2 regions of the Streptomyces sp. NPDC058289 genome follow, and region 1 is predicted to be linked to the other one. Evidence: riboswitches for the same ligand, from Rfam matches in the RefSeq annotation. Region 1 holds a riboswitch; the other holds the start of a gene.
The links. Region 1 has a riboswitch for S-adenosylmethionine ahead of thrC (threonine synthase). Riboswitches for the same ligand answer to the same signal wherever they lie in the genome.
Positions count from the first base shown of each region.

Region 2: it holds a riboswitch for S-adenosylmethionine, as region 1 does, so the genes downstream of both, ACFVX6_RS36820 (aminotransferase class V-fold PLP-dependent enzyme) here and thrC (threonine synthase) in region 1, are expected to answer to the same signal.

Region 1 covers NZ_JBHVYI010000062.1:151-7,497, reverse strand. Annotated here, with positions in the region: gene groL (chaperonin GroEL) at 1-1,617, opposite strand, end outside; gene ACFVX6_RS27655 (cold-shock protein) at 1,986-2,192, opposite strand; gene ACFVX6_RS27650 (ubiquitin-like small modifier protein 1) at 2,617-2,895, opposite strand; gene thrC (threonine synthase) at 2,933-4,243, opposite strand; SAM riboswitch class I at 4,261-4,418, opposite strand; gene ACFVX6_RS27640 (glucosyl-3-phosphoglycerate synthase) at 4,604-5,590, shown strand; gene ACFVX6_RS27635 (trehalose-6-phosphate synthase) at 5,837-7,300, shown strand.
Region 2 covers NZ_JBHVYI010000120.1:12,265-19,611, forward strand. Annotated here, with positions in the region: gene ACFVX6_RS36795 (NYN domain-containing protein) at 1-33, opposite strand, end outside; gene ACFVX6_RS36800 (hypothetical protein) at 74-313, opposite strand; gene ACFVX6_RS36805 (rhomboid family intramembrane serine protease) at 449-1,183, shown strand; gene ACFVX6_RS36810 (Lrp/AsnC family transcriptional regulator) at 1,180-1,461, shown strand; gene ACFVX6_RS36815 (ferredoxin) at 1,466-2,047, opposite strand; gene ACFVX6_RS36820 (aminotransferase class V-fold PLP-dependent enzyme) at 2,061-3,458, opposite strand; SAM riboswitch class IV at 3,713-3,829, opposite strand; gene trpD (anthranilate phosphoribosyltransferase) at 3,959-5,023, opposite strand; gene ACFVX6_RS36830 (cytochrome bc complex cytochrome b subunit) at 5,227-6,855, opposite strand; gene ACFVX6_RS36835 (Rieske 2Fe-2S domain-containing protein) at 6,852-7,347, opposite strand, start outside.

The sequences.
Region 1 (7,347 bases):
GTCCATGTCGCCGCCCGGCATGCCGCCGCCGGCACCGGCGCCGGCCTTCTCGGGCTTGTCAGCGATGACGGCCTCGGTGGTGAGGAAGAGGGCCGCGATCGACGCCGCGTTCTGCAGGGCAGAGCGGGTGACCTTCGCCGGGTCGATGATGCCCGACGCGATCATGTCGACGTACTCGCCGGTCGCGGCGTTCAGGCCCCAACCGATCTGCAGGTTGCGGACCTTCTCCACGACGACGCCACCCTCGAGACCACCGTTGACGGCGATCTGCTTGAGCGGGGCCTCCAGCGCGAGCTTGACGGCGTTGGCGCCGGTCGCCTCGTCGCCGGTGAGCTCGAGCTTGTCGAAGACCGAGGAGGCCTGCAGCAGGGCCACGCCGCCACCGGCGACGATGCCCTCTTCGACGGCCGCCTTCGCGTTGCGAACGGCGTCCTCGATGCGGTGCTTGCGCTCCTTGAGCTCGACCTCGGTCGCGGCGCCGGCCTTGATGACCGCAACACCGCCGGCGAGCTTCGCCAGGCGCTCCTGCAGCTTCTCGCGGTCGTAGTCCGAGTCGGAGTTCTCGATCTCGGCGCGGATCTGGTTGACGCGACCCTGGACCTGGTCGCTGTCACCGGCACCGTCGACGATGGTGGTCTCGTCCTTGGTGATGACGACCTTGCGGGCGCGGCCGAGCAGGTCGAGACCGGCGTTCTCGAGCTTGAGGCCGACCTCCTCGGAGATGACCGTGCCGCCCGTGAGGATGGCGATGTCGCCGAGCATGGCCTTGCGACGGTCACCGAAGCCCGGGGCCTTGACGGCGACGGACTTGAAGGTGCCGCGGATCTTGTTGACGACGAGGGTGGAGAGCGCCTCGCCCTCGACGTCCTCGGCGATGATCAGCAGCGGCTTGCCGGACTGCATGACCTTCTCCAGGAGCGGCAGCAGGTCCTTGACCGAGCCGATCTTGGAGTTGACGATCAGGATGTACGGGTCGTCGAGGGACGACTCCATGCGCTCCATGTCGGTGGCGAAGTACGCCGAGATGTAGCCCTTGTCGAAGCGCATGCCCTCGGTGAGCTCGAGCTCCAGGCCGAAGGTCTGCGACTCCTCGACCGTGATGACGCCTTCCTTGCCGACCTTGTCCATGGCCTCGGCGATGAGCTCGCCGATCTGGGTGTCGGCGGCGGAGATGGAGGCCGTCGAAGCGATCTGCTCCTTGGTCTCGACGTCCTTGGCCTGCGCCAGCAGGGCGGCGGAGACGGCCTCGACGGCCTTCTCGATACCGCGCTTGAGGGCCATCGGGTTCGCACCGGCGGCCACGTTGCGCAGACCCTCGCGGACGAGCGCCTGGGCGAGAACGGTGGCGGTGGTCGTACCGTCGCCGGCGACGTCGTCCGTCTTCTTGGCGACTTCCTTGACCAGCTCGGCGCCGATCTTCTCGTACGGGTCCTCGAGCTCGATCTCCTTGGCGATGGAGACACCATCGTTGGTGATCGTGGGCGCGCCCCACTTCTTCTCAAGGACGACGTTGCGACCCTTGGGGCCAAGGGTGACCTTGACGGCGTCGGCGAGCTGGTTCATCCCACGCTCGAGGCCGCGGCGGGCCTCCTCGTCGAACGCAATGATCTTGGCCATCTGAAGTGGTCCTCCCGGACAGCGGTGGATTGCTCCCGGACCGCGCCCGCGCCCGCGACGGACGGCCTGCGTGCCCGGCGGTTCCTTCCCACCGGACCCTGCGGGCCTCACCGACCCGGTCCTCGTTTAGTAGCACTCTCACCCGGAGAGTGCTAACGCCAATGATTAGCACTCGACCCCCCCGAGTGCAAGCGGCTTCGAGCAACCCGGGATGAACACCCAGACGCCGCAAGGGCTCCGGAGCCGCCACGCACGAGGGGCCCGCATCCCGTGTCCAGGATGTGGGCCCCTCGTACATATGCCGTTGTGCCGTCGTGCGCGGCCGCTGTGCGCGACCGCGTACGTGTCGGTGGTCGATCGCGGTCGGACTAGCCGGCGGCGAGCTTGACCATGTCCGCCTGCGGACCCTTCTGGCCCTGCGAGATCTCGAATTCGACCCGCTGACCTTCTTCAAGGGTGCGGTACCCGTCCATCTGGATGGCGCTGTAGTGGACGAACACATCCGCACCACCGTCGACCGCGATGAAGCCGTAGCCCTTCTCCGCGTTGAACCACTTGACGGTGCCCTGAGCCATGCCTAACTCCCCTATTACTGGCCCTTGCGCAGGACCGCACTTCGCGGTCCCGGGTCAGAACTTGCGCCGGAACGCCTCGACCGGGGCTGAATGTATCCGCACCGCTGCTGTCTGCAACAGGTCATTCCGACGAGAATTCTGGACACACCAAAAGATTGAAATAGGGTGAAAACCAGGAATATTCCAGGGCAACTCGGGCCGGACAAACGCCGCCAACGACCCATAGCGCACTTGCATGTTGACTCAATGTCAACCCTCGCGCGACCCGCTCATATGCGGCGGGCAAGAACAGCGGAGGGGACTTCCCCAACCCTACCGCGCCCAACCAAGCAGAATTCCCCCCTCCGTTTGGTAACGGAGGGGGGAATTCAGTTTCTACGAAGTGTTACGAAGCCCTACGAAGGCCCACGAAGCCCGACGAGCCTCAGCAGCCGCCCGCGACGGCGGGGATGATCGAGATGCCGGCGCCGTCCGGAGTGGACGTCTGCAGCCCGCCCTCGAAGCGCACGTCGTCGTCGTTGACGTAGACGTTGACGAAGCGGCGCAGCTTGCCCTGGTCGTCCAGGACGCGCGCGGCGATGCCGGGGTGGCTGGCCTCCAGGGACTGGATGACCTCTTCGAGGGTCGCACCCTCGGCGGCGACCTCGGCCTGGCCGCCGGTGTAGGTGCGCAGGATGGTGGGGATGCGGACGTTGACGCTCATGGCGCTACTGCCTTTCCGGTGTGCAGGGAGGGAGAGATCAGGCCAGGTTGGCGGCGCGGAACGCGTCCAGGCTGGGGCGGATGGTGGCGGTCTGGCCACCACCTTCGGCCACCGCCTCCAGGGTCTTGAGGCCGTCACCGGTGTTCAGGATCACGGTGGTCAGCGTGGGGTCGAGCTGCCCGTTCTCGACGAGCTTCTTCGTCACGCCGACGGTCACGCCGCCCGCGGTCTCGGCGAAGATGCCCTCGGTCTGCGCGAGCAGCTTGATGGCCTCGACGACCTGGGTGTCGTTGACGTCCTCGACGTACCCGCCGGTGCGGCGCGCGATGTCCAGGACGTACGGGCCGTCCGCCGGGTTGCCGATGGCCAGCGACTTGGCGATGGTGTTCGGCTTCTGCGGGCGGACCACCTCGTGACCGGCCTTGAAGGCGGTCGAGACGGGCGAGCAGCCCTCGGCCTGGGCGCCGAAGATCTTGTACGGCTTGTCCTCGACGAGGCCGAGCTTGATCAGCTCCTGCAGACCCTTGTCGATCTTCGTGAGCTGCGAGCCGGACGCGATCGGGATGACGATCTGGTCGGGCAGCTGCCAGCCGAGCTGCTCGCAGATCTCGTACGCCAAGGTCTTGGAACCCTCGCCGTAGTACGGGCGCAGGTTGACGTTGACGAAGCCCCAGCCCTCGCCCAGCGGGTCGCCGATGAGCTCGGAGCAGAAGCGGTTGACGTCGTCGTAGTTGCCCTCGATGCCGACCAGGTCGCCACCGTAGACACCGGCCATGACGACCTTGCCCTGCTCCAGGTCGTGCGGGATGAACACGCAGGAGCGGAAGCCGGCGCGGGCGGCCGCGGCGCCGACGGCGCCGGCCAGGTTGCCGGTGGAGGAACAGGAGAGGGTGGTGAAGCCGAAGGCGCGGGCGGCCTCGACGGCGATGGCCACGACGCGGTCCTTGAAGGAGTGCGTCGGGTTGCCGGAGTCGTCCTTGACGTACAGCTTGCCGGTGACGCCGAGCTCCTTGGCCAGGTTGGCCGCGTCCACGAGCTTGGTGAAGCCGGGGTTCAGGCTCGGCTTGGAGGCCACGTCCGCCGGGACGGGCAGCAGCGGCGCGTAGCGCCAGATGTTGTTCGGGCCGGCCTCGATGGCGGCGCGCAGGGCTTCCGGGTCGCCCAGGGGCAGCTCGTAGGCGACTTCGAGCGGTCCGAAGCACTCGGCGCAGGCGAAGATCGGGCCGAGCTCGAAGCGGGTACCGCACTCACGACAGGAAAGGCCGGTGGCGGGACCGAGATCGACAGAGGTGCCGGACGCATTGATTTCAACGGTTTCGGCAGAGGTTGCGACAGACTGTGCAGCCATGATGGCGAGGCCCTTTCTCCTCATCTTCCCCATGGCGCACTTCGCCATGAGACGGAATTGGCACCTTCCCTAGCCGGGGACCTCGCTGCGGCGCTGGAATGCGCGATCGCGAGAACCGACTGGAGGGTTGCCGGGGCTTCAACGGGCCGTGTCCCTCTGCCCCTCTGGATGAGCGGTATGGCACCGGCACACGCGCTCTGTGGCGCGCCGGTGCGTTTGTACGCGGGCCCCCCGGCATGCGGTGGACCATCGCGTTGTTCAAGACTGTAACCGAAGGCCCGGGTGGTTGAGACAGCCGTCCGAACCGCGAGATGGATCACATTTCGGTCCAAACCAGTGAAGAACCAGGGAGTGCTGAAGGTGCTGGAAGAGGTGGAGCGCTGGTTGGCAGACCGCTCCTGGTCCGCCGCCGACCGACCGCTCGGCCAGCTGCTTTCCGCCAAGCGGGCAGCGGGGACCACGGTGAGCGTGGTGTTGCCGGCGCTGAACGAGGAGGCGACGGTCGGCGCGATCGTCGAGGTGATCCGGCGCGATCTGATCGAGGGCCTGCCGGTGCCGCTGGTGGACGAGCTCGTCGTGATCGACTCGGGCTCCACGGACCGCACCGCGGAGGTCGCGGCCAAGGCCGGAGCCCGGGTGGTGCACCGCGACGAGGTCCTGCCGCGGATACCGGCGCTGCCCGGCAAGGGCGAGGTGCTGTGGCGCTCACTGCTGGCCACCACCGGTGACATCGTCTGCTTCGTGGACGCCGACCTGCGCGATTTCTCGGCCACCTTCGTGTCGGGAATCGTCGGCCCGCTGCTGACCGATCCGGACGTGCGGTTCGTCAAGGCGATGTACGACCGCCCCCTCGGCCAGGAGTTCAGCGACCCGACCGGCCTCACCTCCGCCAAGGCCCACGGCCAGGGCGGCCGGGTCACGGAGCTGGTGGCCCGCCCCCTGCTCAACCTGCACTGGCCGCAGCTGGCCGGCTTCGTCCAGCCGCTCGGCGGCGAGTACGCCGTGCGCCGCGAGCTGCTGGAGCGGCTGCCGTTCCCCGTGGGCTACGGGGTCGAGCTGGGCCTGCTGGTGGACGCGCTGCACACGGCCGGGCTGGACGCGCTGGCCCAGGTGGACGTGGGCGTACGGCTGCACCGGCACCAGGACGGCCAGGCCCTGGGCAGGATGGCCGCCGCGATCTACCGCACGGCGCAGGTGCGGCTCTCGCGCGGGCACCTCGTACGCCCCGAGCTGACGCAGTTCGAGCGCGGCCCGGACGGGTTCGTACCGCACACCTACGCCGTGGACACCGAGGAGCGGCCGCCGATGCGGAACATCGAGGAGTACGCACGCCGTCGCGTGGCGTAACGTCCGGCTGCCGGAAGGGCAGTCGTCAGGCGCGCCAAGCGCGTCAAGCCCGCTGCCGCAAGGTAAGCAGGAATCTCCCGGCCTCAGCCGGGAGAGCGCTTCAAGGCGGCCACGTGCTCCACCGCTCGACCAGCCCGCACGGCGGCCGCCACGCTCACGACACTCGGCGGTGTGGTCTTCCTCTCGGTCAGGCGGACGCGCAGGCGCTGACGTTTGACCGGCGGCGAGGCGGGCTAGGTTCGCCGCATGGCTTCCCAAGTGCTCGTAGCCGCGAATCGCGGCCCCCTCTCGTACGCCCTCGCCGCGGACGGCACGCTCAGTGCCCGCCGCGGCGGGGGCGGCCTCGTCTCCGGCCTCTCCACCGCCCTCGCGGAGCAACCCGGGGCGCTGTGGATCTGCGCGGCGCTGTCGGACGCGGACCGGGAGGCGGTACGACGGGGAGTCGCCGAGCCGGGCGTACGGATGCTGCCGATCGACCCGGAGGTCTACGACGGCGCGTACAACGGCATCGCGAACTCGGTGCTGTGGTTCCTCCACCACCACCTGTACGAGATCCCGCGCGAGCCGGTCTTCGACGCGGAGTTCCGGCGGCGCTGGGCTTCGTACGTCACGTACAACGAGGCCTTCGCGGCGGCGCTCGCGGAGGAGGCGGCCGAGGGGGCGGCGGTCCTGATCCAGGACTACCACCTGGCCCTGGCCCCCGGAATGCTCCGGGAGCTCCGCCCCGACCTGCGGATCGGACACTTCACGCACACGCCGTGGGCCTCGACGGAGTTCATGAACATGCTCCCGGGCGACATCCGGACCCAGTTGGTCTGGGGGATGCTCGGGGCGGACCGGCTGGGGTTCCACACGTGGAGGTGGGCGTTCAACTTCGTCAACGGCGCGGGCATGGACGACGCGAGCGGCGTCGCGGAGGGCTACTCCCCGACCGGAACCCCGGAGCGCGGGGTGTGGCACAGGAAGGCGGCCGATACCAGGACCGGGCTCGGGGAGCGCCGGTTCACCGACGTGACCCCGTACCCCCTCGGCGTGGACGCGGACGAGCTGCGCGCACTCGCGCACCGGCCGGAGGTGGACGACAAGCTGGCGGCGCTGCGGGCGGAGGTCGGCGATCTGAAGACGATCGTCCGGGTGGACCGGACGGAGCTGTCGAAGAACATCCTGCGCGGGCTGCTGGCGTACCGGGAGCTGCTGACGGTGCACCCCGAATGGCGGGAGCGGGTGGTCCACCTTGCCTCCGCGTACCCGTCCCGGCAGGACCTGACCGTCTACCGGGAGTACACCGAGTCGGTGCGGGAGCTGGCGGCGGCGATCAACACGGAGTTCGGCACGGCCGACTGGCAGCCGGTGCTGGTCTCCGTCGAGGACGACTTCGCGCGGTCGCTGGCGGCGTACCGGCTGGCGGACGTGGCGCTGGTCAATCCCGTGCGGGACGGCATGAACCTCGTCGCGAAGGAGATCCCGGTGGTCTCGGAGGCGGGGTGCGTGCTGGTGCTGTCCACCGGGGCGGGGGCGCACGAGGAGCTCCGCGCGGATGCGCTGACGGTGAACCCGTACGACGTGACGGCCACCGCGGAGGCCTTGCACGCCGCCCTCTCCATGCCGGCGGCGGAGCGTGCGGACCGCACGAAGCGACTCGCGGTGGCGGCCACGGCCCTCCCCCCGACCCAGTGGCTCACGTCCCAACTGGACGCCCTGCGCGCCTGACCCTCCCGGCCCCGCCCAAGGGTGTCCCGCTACGCGGGCCGAAGTCC
Region 2 (7,347 bases), on a different contig from region 1:
GGCCGGCTCAGCGCCGCTTGCTGGCTCCACAATCCGTCACCCCTACCGTCATTCACCTGTGGGCGGGGCTCCTTCAGGAGTCCGCGCCCGGCCTGTCGACGAGCTCGATCTGGTCCACCGCGTTGCACCAGCGGCAGCGCACCGACTCGATGGTCTCATTGACCACCTCGCGCTCCTCGACCTTGGGCTCCCCGGCGAGGTCCAGGTGGACGTACTCCACGACCTTCGACGAACGGGTGACGTCGAAGCGCGTGAGGTTGCCGCACAGGGTGCAGCGCCACCGGGTGGTGTCGGTCGGCAGGGGAACCGTCATCAGGCCGCTCTCTCCTTCTATCGCTCACATGGAGCAAGCACCGCACCCTCCCGTGTCGTCACGGGTGGCGCGCGCGTGCGTGCGTAGCTCGTAACCCTACGGCCTGCCGCACCCGCTGGTGGGCCCGGCTGGGTCATGCTCGGTCGCATGATCGTAAGGTGGCAGGCCGTACGCGAGGCCGCCCGGGGCCCGGTGGTCACCCACGCGCTGATCGCCGGCTGCTGCGTGGTGTTCGTGCTGAGCCCGGCGTCGGGGCTGAACCCGGTCTACGGGACGGGCGATCAGCTCCTGACCACGGGCACGGCGTACTTCCGGCGCTGGGGCGTGGTACCGGACGAGCTGTTCGCCGGCTCGGGCCGGGCGGCGCTCACCCCCCTCACGGCCCTGTTCGTGCACGGGAGCTGGCTGCACCTGCTGGGCAACATGCTCTTCCTCTACGTCTTCGGGGCGATGACGGAGCGGCGCATGGGCCGGGCCGGGTTCCTCTGCTTCTACGTCTGTACGGGCTACCTGGCCCTGGCGGCGTACGCGGCGGCCTACGCCTCCTCGGACCAGACCCTGGTCGGGGCCTCCGGGGCGATCTCCGCGGTCCTGGGGGCCTTCCTGTACCTGTTTCCCAAGGCACGGGTGACGAGCCTGTTCCCGTTCCTGTTCTTCCTGCCGCTGCGCTTCCCGGCGTGGATCGTGCTGATGTTCTGGTTCGGTCTCCAGTGGCTGGCGGCACACCGCGCGGCGAGCGGCCCCGGAGTCGCCTATCTGGCCCACGTGGTGGGCTTCTCGGTGGGCTTCCTCTACGCGTGGGCCCGCTACCGGGGTGGGACTAGAGTGAGTCGACCAGTGACAGTAGGCGAGGGAGACAGCCAACCGTGATCACCGCACTCGTGCTCATCAAGACCAGCGTGGACCGGATCCCCGAGATCGCCGAGGCCATCGCCGCGCTGGACAGCGTCAGCGAGGTCTACTCGGTCACGGGTACGTACGACCTCATCGCGATGGTCCGGGTGTCCCGGCACGAGGACCTGGCCGACATCATCCCCGGCCGCATCAGCAAGATCCCGGGCGTGGAGGGGACGGACACGCACGTGGCGTTCCGCACGTACTCCCAGCACGACCTGGAAGCGGCGTTCGCGATCGGCCTCGACGCGTAGCCGTTCAGAGCACGGGCAACGCCTCGCCCGGCCGGGCGGGGCGGCCCTCTCCGAGCCGGAAGAGGTAGCCGCGCAGGTAGTCCGCGAGGTCCCCGTCGATGTGGGCCACGTACGCGCGGGCCCCGCCGGCGGCTTCACGCTCGTCGGCCCGCGTCGAGATCGACCACTTCCGGTCCAGGTCACGGGCCCATTCACGGACGCGGCCGCGTTCGCTCCACCACTCGCGGACCAGCTCCGGCGTCCAGCGCACGTCGCCGTCGCACTGGTAGCCCACCATCGGGTCCTGGAACGCCGCGGCGATCACCCGGTACGTCTCCTCGGCGTCGCACGGCTGCCGGTAGACGAACTCGTCACCCAAGTCGTCGTTGTAGAGCACGTGGGCGGGCGCGACCTCCCGCCCCATCCAGCACGTGTCGGTTCCCGCGCCGTAGAACGGCCCCGGCACATTGCGCCAGTCGCGCTCCGCCCACGCGTCCGGCCACGGGCCCCACGGCGGGCGGTACGCCGGTACCCACAGCGCGTGGCCCGGCAGCGGCTCACCGACCACGCAGGCGCGCACGGTCGGTATCGGGTCCCAGTAGGTCATACCCCGCAGCCTGTCAGACGGCCGGGACGCAGCGGCCCTCTTCGGTGCGGTACTGCCACTTGGCGCCGTCCGCGACGAGCTCCTTGACGGCGCGGACGAAGCGGTCCACGTGCTCGTCGGGGGTGCCGGCGCCGAAGCTGACGCGGATCGCGTTCAGGGACCGCTCCCCCGGGGCCGCCTCCGGGGCTCCGCACTCGCCCTGCGCCTGCGGCTCGCTGCCGAGCAGGGTGCGGACCAGCGGGTGGGCGCAGAACAGGCCGTCGCGGACGCCGATGCCGTACTCGGCGGAGAGCGCGGCGGCGAAGTGCGAGCTGTTCCAGCCGTCGACGACGAAGGAGATGACGCCCACGCGCGGGGCGTCGTCGCCGAAGAGGGACAGGACGCGGACCGCCGGGACCTCGGCGAGGCCTTCGCGGACCTTGGTGATGAGGCGCTGCTCGCGGGCGACGAGGTTCTCGAAGCCGGCCTCCTGCAGCGCCTTGCAGGCGGAGGCGATGGAGTAGACGCCGATGACGTTCGGGGAGCCGGCCTCGTGGCGGGCGGCGGTGGTGTGCCACTCGACGTCCACGCCGCCGTCCTCGCGGCGGGCCACCTTGCGGGAGGCTCCACCGCCGGCGAGGTACGGGTCCGCCTCCTGGAGCCAGTCCGCGCGGCCGGCGAGCACGCCCGAGCCGAAGGGCGCGTAGAGCTTGTGTCCGGAGAAGGCGACCCAGTCCACGTCGAGGTCCTGGACGGAGACGGGGTGGTGCGGGGCCAGCTGGGCGGCGTCCAGGACGATCCGGGCGCCGTGGGCGTGCGCGGCGGCGGCGAGCTCCTTGACGGGCCACAGCTCGCCGGTGACGTTGGAGGCTCCGGTGACGCAGACCAGCGCCGGGCCGTAGGGGTCGCGGTCGGCCAGGGCGCGCTCCAGGGTGGCGACGGCCTCGTCCGGGGTGCGGGGGGCGTTGAGGTAGGTGACCTGGGCGTTCGTCCACGGGAGCAGCGAGGCGTGGTGCTCGGTCTCGAAGACGAAGACCTGGCAGTCGGCCGGGAGCACGGCGGCGAGCAGGTTGAGGGAGTCGGTGGTGGACCGGGTGAAGACCACCTGGTCGGAGGGCCGGCAGTCGAGGAACTCGGCGACCGTGACCCGGCTCTGCTCGAACAGGTCGGTGGAGAGCTGCGAGAGGTACCCGGCGCCGCGGTGGACGCTGCCGTAGTACGGGGCGTACGCGGCCACGTCGTCCCAGACCCGCTGGAGCGCGGGGGCGCTGGCCGCGTAGTCGAGGGCGGCGTAGGTGACCTCGCCACCGGTGACGAGCGGCACGGTGACCTCGCGGCCGAGGACCGCCAGCGGCTCGGCACAGGCGGGGCCCTCGGCCGCAGAGGTGACGGCGGCAGCGGCGACGGTGGTGGCGTTCAGGGTTGCGGACATGGCGGTATCTCCCGGCAGGCAGGTCTGAATGGCTTCGGTGTGCCCGTACGCGGATACGGCGCTGCGCCGTTCGGGGTACGGGAGTGCCCCGGAATGCGGATCGGCCGCCGCACACAGATGTGCTGCCGCAGGTGTGCTGCGGGTACGCGGAAGTGACCCTGTTCCGAGGGGTGAAGAAGGGGCGGACTCGCCCTATCGCATTCGCTTGCTCACGGAAACGCTCCTCGAGAGACCAGGACCCCTGGTGTTCGAGGGATCCGCGCTTGCCGTAGACCTCACTGCCTACGACCTGGTCATCACCCGGGGCACCCCGCCACGGAAGGAGGGTTGCCGGACAGCAAGCCGGGGCCTAAACGCTGTCACTCGTGACCTGAGGAGAATCCTGCCACACGATCTTCCGAACGCAAGACCCCGGTCCACATGGCGGACCGGGGTCGTTGCTGGATCTTGGCCGGATCCCGTCGGAACGGCCACCGCGCAGCGGCTACGTGTCGCAGCGGCTACGCGTTGCTCGCCGCCGCCCAGCGGGCCAGCGCCGCCCGGGCCGCGCCCGAGTCCACCGACTCCGCCGCCCGTACGACACCGGCGGCGAGCTGCTCCTCCAGGGTGCCCGTACCCGGGTCCAGCGCGACCAGGGCCGCCGCCGAGTTCAGGAGCACCGCGTCGCGGACCGGGCCGGTCTCGCCGGCCAGCAGGCGGCGGGCCACGTCCGCGTTGAACGAGGCGTCCGCGCCGGCCAGGGCGGAGACCGGAACCAGCGGGATGCCGATGTCGCGCGGGTCGAAGCCCTGCTCCCTGACCTCGCCGTCGCGGACCCACCAGACCCGGGAGGTCGCCGTGGTGGTGAGCTCGTCGAGCCCGTCGTCACCGCGGAAGACCAGCGCCGAGGAGCCCCGCTCCGCCAGGACGCCCGCGACGATCGGGGCCACCCGCGCGTCGGCCACACCGGTTGCCTGTGCCCGGACCCGTGCCGGGTTGGTCAGCGGGCCGAGGAAGTTGAAGGTGGTCCGGATGCCGAGCTCCCGGCGGGCCGCCGCCACGTGCCGCAGCGCGGGGTGGAACTTGACCGCGAAGCAGAAGGTGATTCCGGCTTCCTCGGCCACCTCCACGACCCGCGCGGGGGTGAGGTCGAGGTTGACGCCGAGCTTCTCCAGGACGTCCGAGGAGCCGCTCGCGGAGGACGAGGCCCGGTTGCCGTGCTTGACGACCTTGGCGCCCGTACCGGCCACCACGATCGCCGACATCGTGGAGATGTTGACCGTCTTGGCCCCGTCGCCCCCGGTGCCGACGATGTCCACCGTCCGGCCCGGCACCTCGATCAGGTTGGCGTGTGCGTACATGGCGCGGACCAGGCCGTTGATCTCGGAGACCGTCTCCCCCTTGGCCCGCAGCGCGACCGCGAAGCCGGCGATCTGGGCGTCGGTGGCCTCCCCGCGCATGATCCGGTCCATGGCCCAGGCCGTGTCGTCGGCGCCGAGGTCACGGCCGGTCAGCAGGGCCTCCAGAACGCCCGGCCAGCCGCGGGCCGCCGCGCTGTCGCCGCCTGCCGGGGTCACCAGGTTCATGGTCCGCTCCTGCTGCTCATCGAGGATTCCACGTCGAATGGGAAGGGCTTCAGCCTATCCAGCCCCGGGGACGGCAAAGAGCCCCGTCCAGACACTGGACGGGGCTCTCGCCGTGGCGACACCAGGACTGACCTGAATCAGTCCCTCAAGCAGTCATGCGTGGTGCGTACTGCGTGAAGCATGTGAAGCCGTGATGCGGGAGATCAGTGGTGGCCGTGGCCGCTCTGGATCTCCTTGTACTCCTCGACCGTGGGCTTCGGGATCTGGTTGTTCTCCCCGTAGTAGCCCTTGCTGAGCTTGGCGCGGAGCTTCTCCAGCGGCTTCACCTTGCGCTCGACACCGTTCTCGTCGACCGTGGGGCCGATCTCGGCGGGCTCGTACTGGTCGTACGAGGTGAGCGTGTGCAGCTTGCCCTGCGAGAGCGGCTCGTGGACCTCCACGAACTCACCGTGCGGCAGGCGCTTGATGATGCCGGTCTCGCGACCGTGCAGCACCTTGTCCCGGTCCCGGCGCTGGAGGCCGAGGCAGATCCGCTTGGTGATGATGAAGGCGATGACCGGGCCGACGAAGAACCCGATGCGTGCGAACCAGGTGATCGAGTTGATCGACAGGTGGAAGTACTGCGCGAACATGTCGTTTCCACCGGCGATCAGCAGGATGACGTACCACGTCAGCCATGCCACACCGAAGCCCGTACGGGTCGGGGCGTTGCGCGGGCGGTCCAGGATGTGGTGCTCGCGCTTGTCCCCGGTGACCCAGGACTCGATGAACGGGTAGACCGCGATGGTGGCCAGGACCAGCGGGAAGATCGTGAACGGGATGAACACGCCGAGGGCCAGGGTGTGGCCCCACAGGTTGATCTCCCAACCGGGCATCGCACGGATCAGGCCCTCGGAGAAGCCCATGTACCAGTCGGGCTGCGCACCGGTGGACACGTGGTCCGGGCGGTACGGGCCGAGCGCCCAGATCGGGTTGATCGAGGCGATGCCCGCGATCAGCGCGATGACGCCGAAGACCAGGAAGAAGAATCCTCCGGCCTTGGCCATGTAGACCGGGAGCAGCGGCATGCCGACGACGTTCTTCTCGGTCTTGCCGGGGCCCGCGAACTGGGTGTGCTTGTGGTAGAAGACCAGGATCAGGTGGGCCACCAGCAGGCCCATCATGATGCCGGGCAGCAGCAGGATGTGCACCGAGTAGAGCCGGCCCACGAAGTCGCCGCCGGGGAACTCCCCGCCGAAGAAGAAGAACGACAGGTACGTGCCGACGATCGGCACGGACAGCATCGCGCCTTCCATGAAGCGGACACCGGTGCCCGAGAGCAGGTCGTCCGGCAGGGAGTAACCGGTGAAACCGGTGAACATGCCGAGGACCAGCAGCAGGAAGCCGAAGACCCAGTTGACCTCACGGGGCTTGCGGAACGCGCCGGTGAAGAACACGCGCATCATGTGCACGAGCATCGCCGCGATGAAGATCAGCGCCGACCAGTGGTGGATCTGCCGGATGAGCAGACCGCCGCGGACGTCGAAGCTGATTTCCAGGGTCGACTTGAAGGCCTCCGACATCGCGACACCCTGCATGGGGATGTACGAACCGTCGTAGTGCACTTCGTTCATGCTCGGGTGGAAGAACAGCGTCAGGTACACACCCGTGAGGATGAGGATGATGAAGCTGTAGAGGCAGATCTCGCCCAGCATGAAGGACCAGTGGTCCGGGAAGATCTTGCGCATGTTGGCCTTGGCGAGGCTGTAGATGCCCAGCCGGCCGTCGGCCCAGTCGGCTACGCGCTCGCCGGCCGGAGCCTTGCGCTCTTTGGTTTGAGTGGCAGTGCTCATCCGCGCTCCCAGAAAGAGGGACCGACGGGCTCTTCGAAGTCGCCGAGCGCCTCGAGGAAACCTTCGTCATTGACGCCGATCCGCAGCTGCGGGAGCGCGTGACCAGCCGGGCCGAAGATGACTCGGGCGCCGTCGGAGAGGTCGAAGGTGGACTGGTGGCACGGGCAGAGCACGTGGTGCGACTGCTGCTCGTACAGGCTGATCGGGCAGCCGACGTGGGTGCAGATCTTGGAGTAGGCCACGATCCCGTCGTGGGACCACTCCAGTTCCTTCTTGTCCTTGATGTTCTCCGGCTGGATGCGGACGATCATCAGGGCGGCCTTGGCGATCTGCGTCTGGAAGTCGTGCGCGTCCTCCTCCAGGCCTTCCGGCATGGCGAAGGTCAGCGAACCGACCACGATGTCCTCGGGACGGAGCGGCTCCATCGTGTTCTGGTTGATGAGCATCTTGCCCTTCGCCCAGATGGTCTTGCGCAGCTTGTCCTCGGGCAGC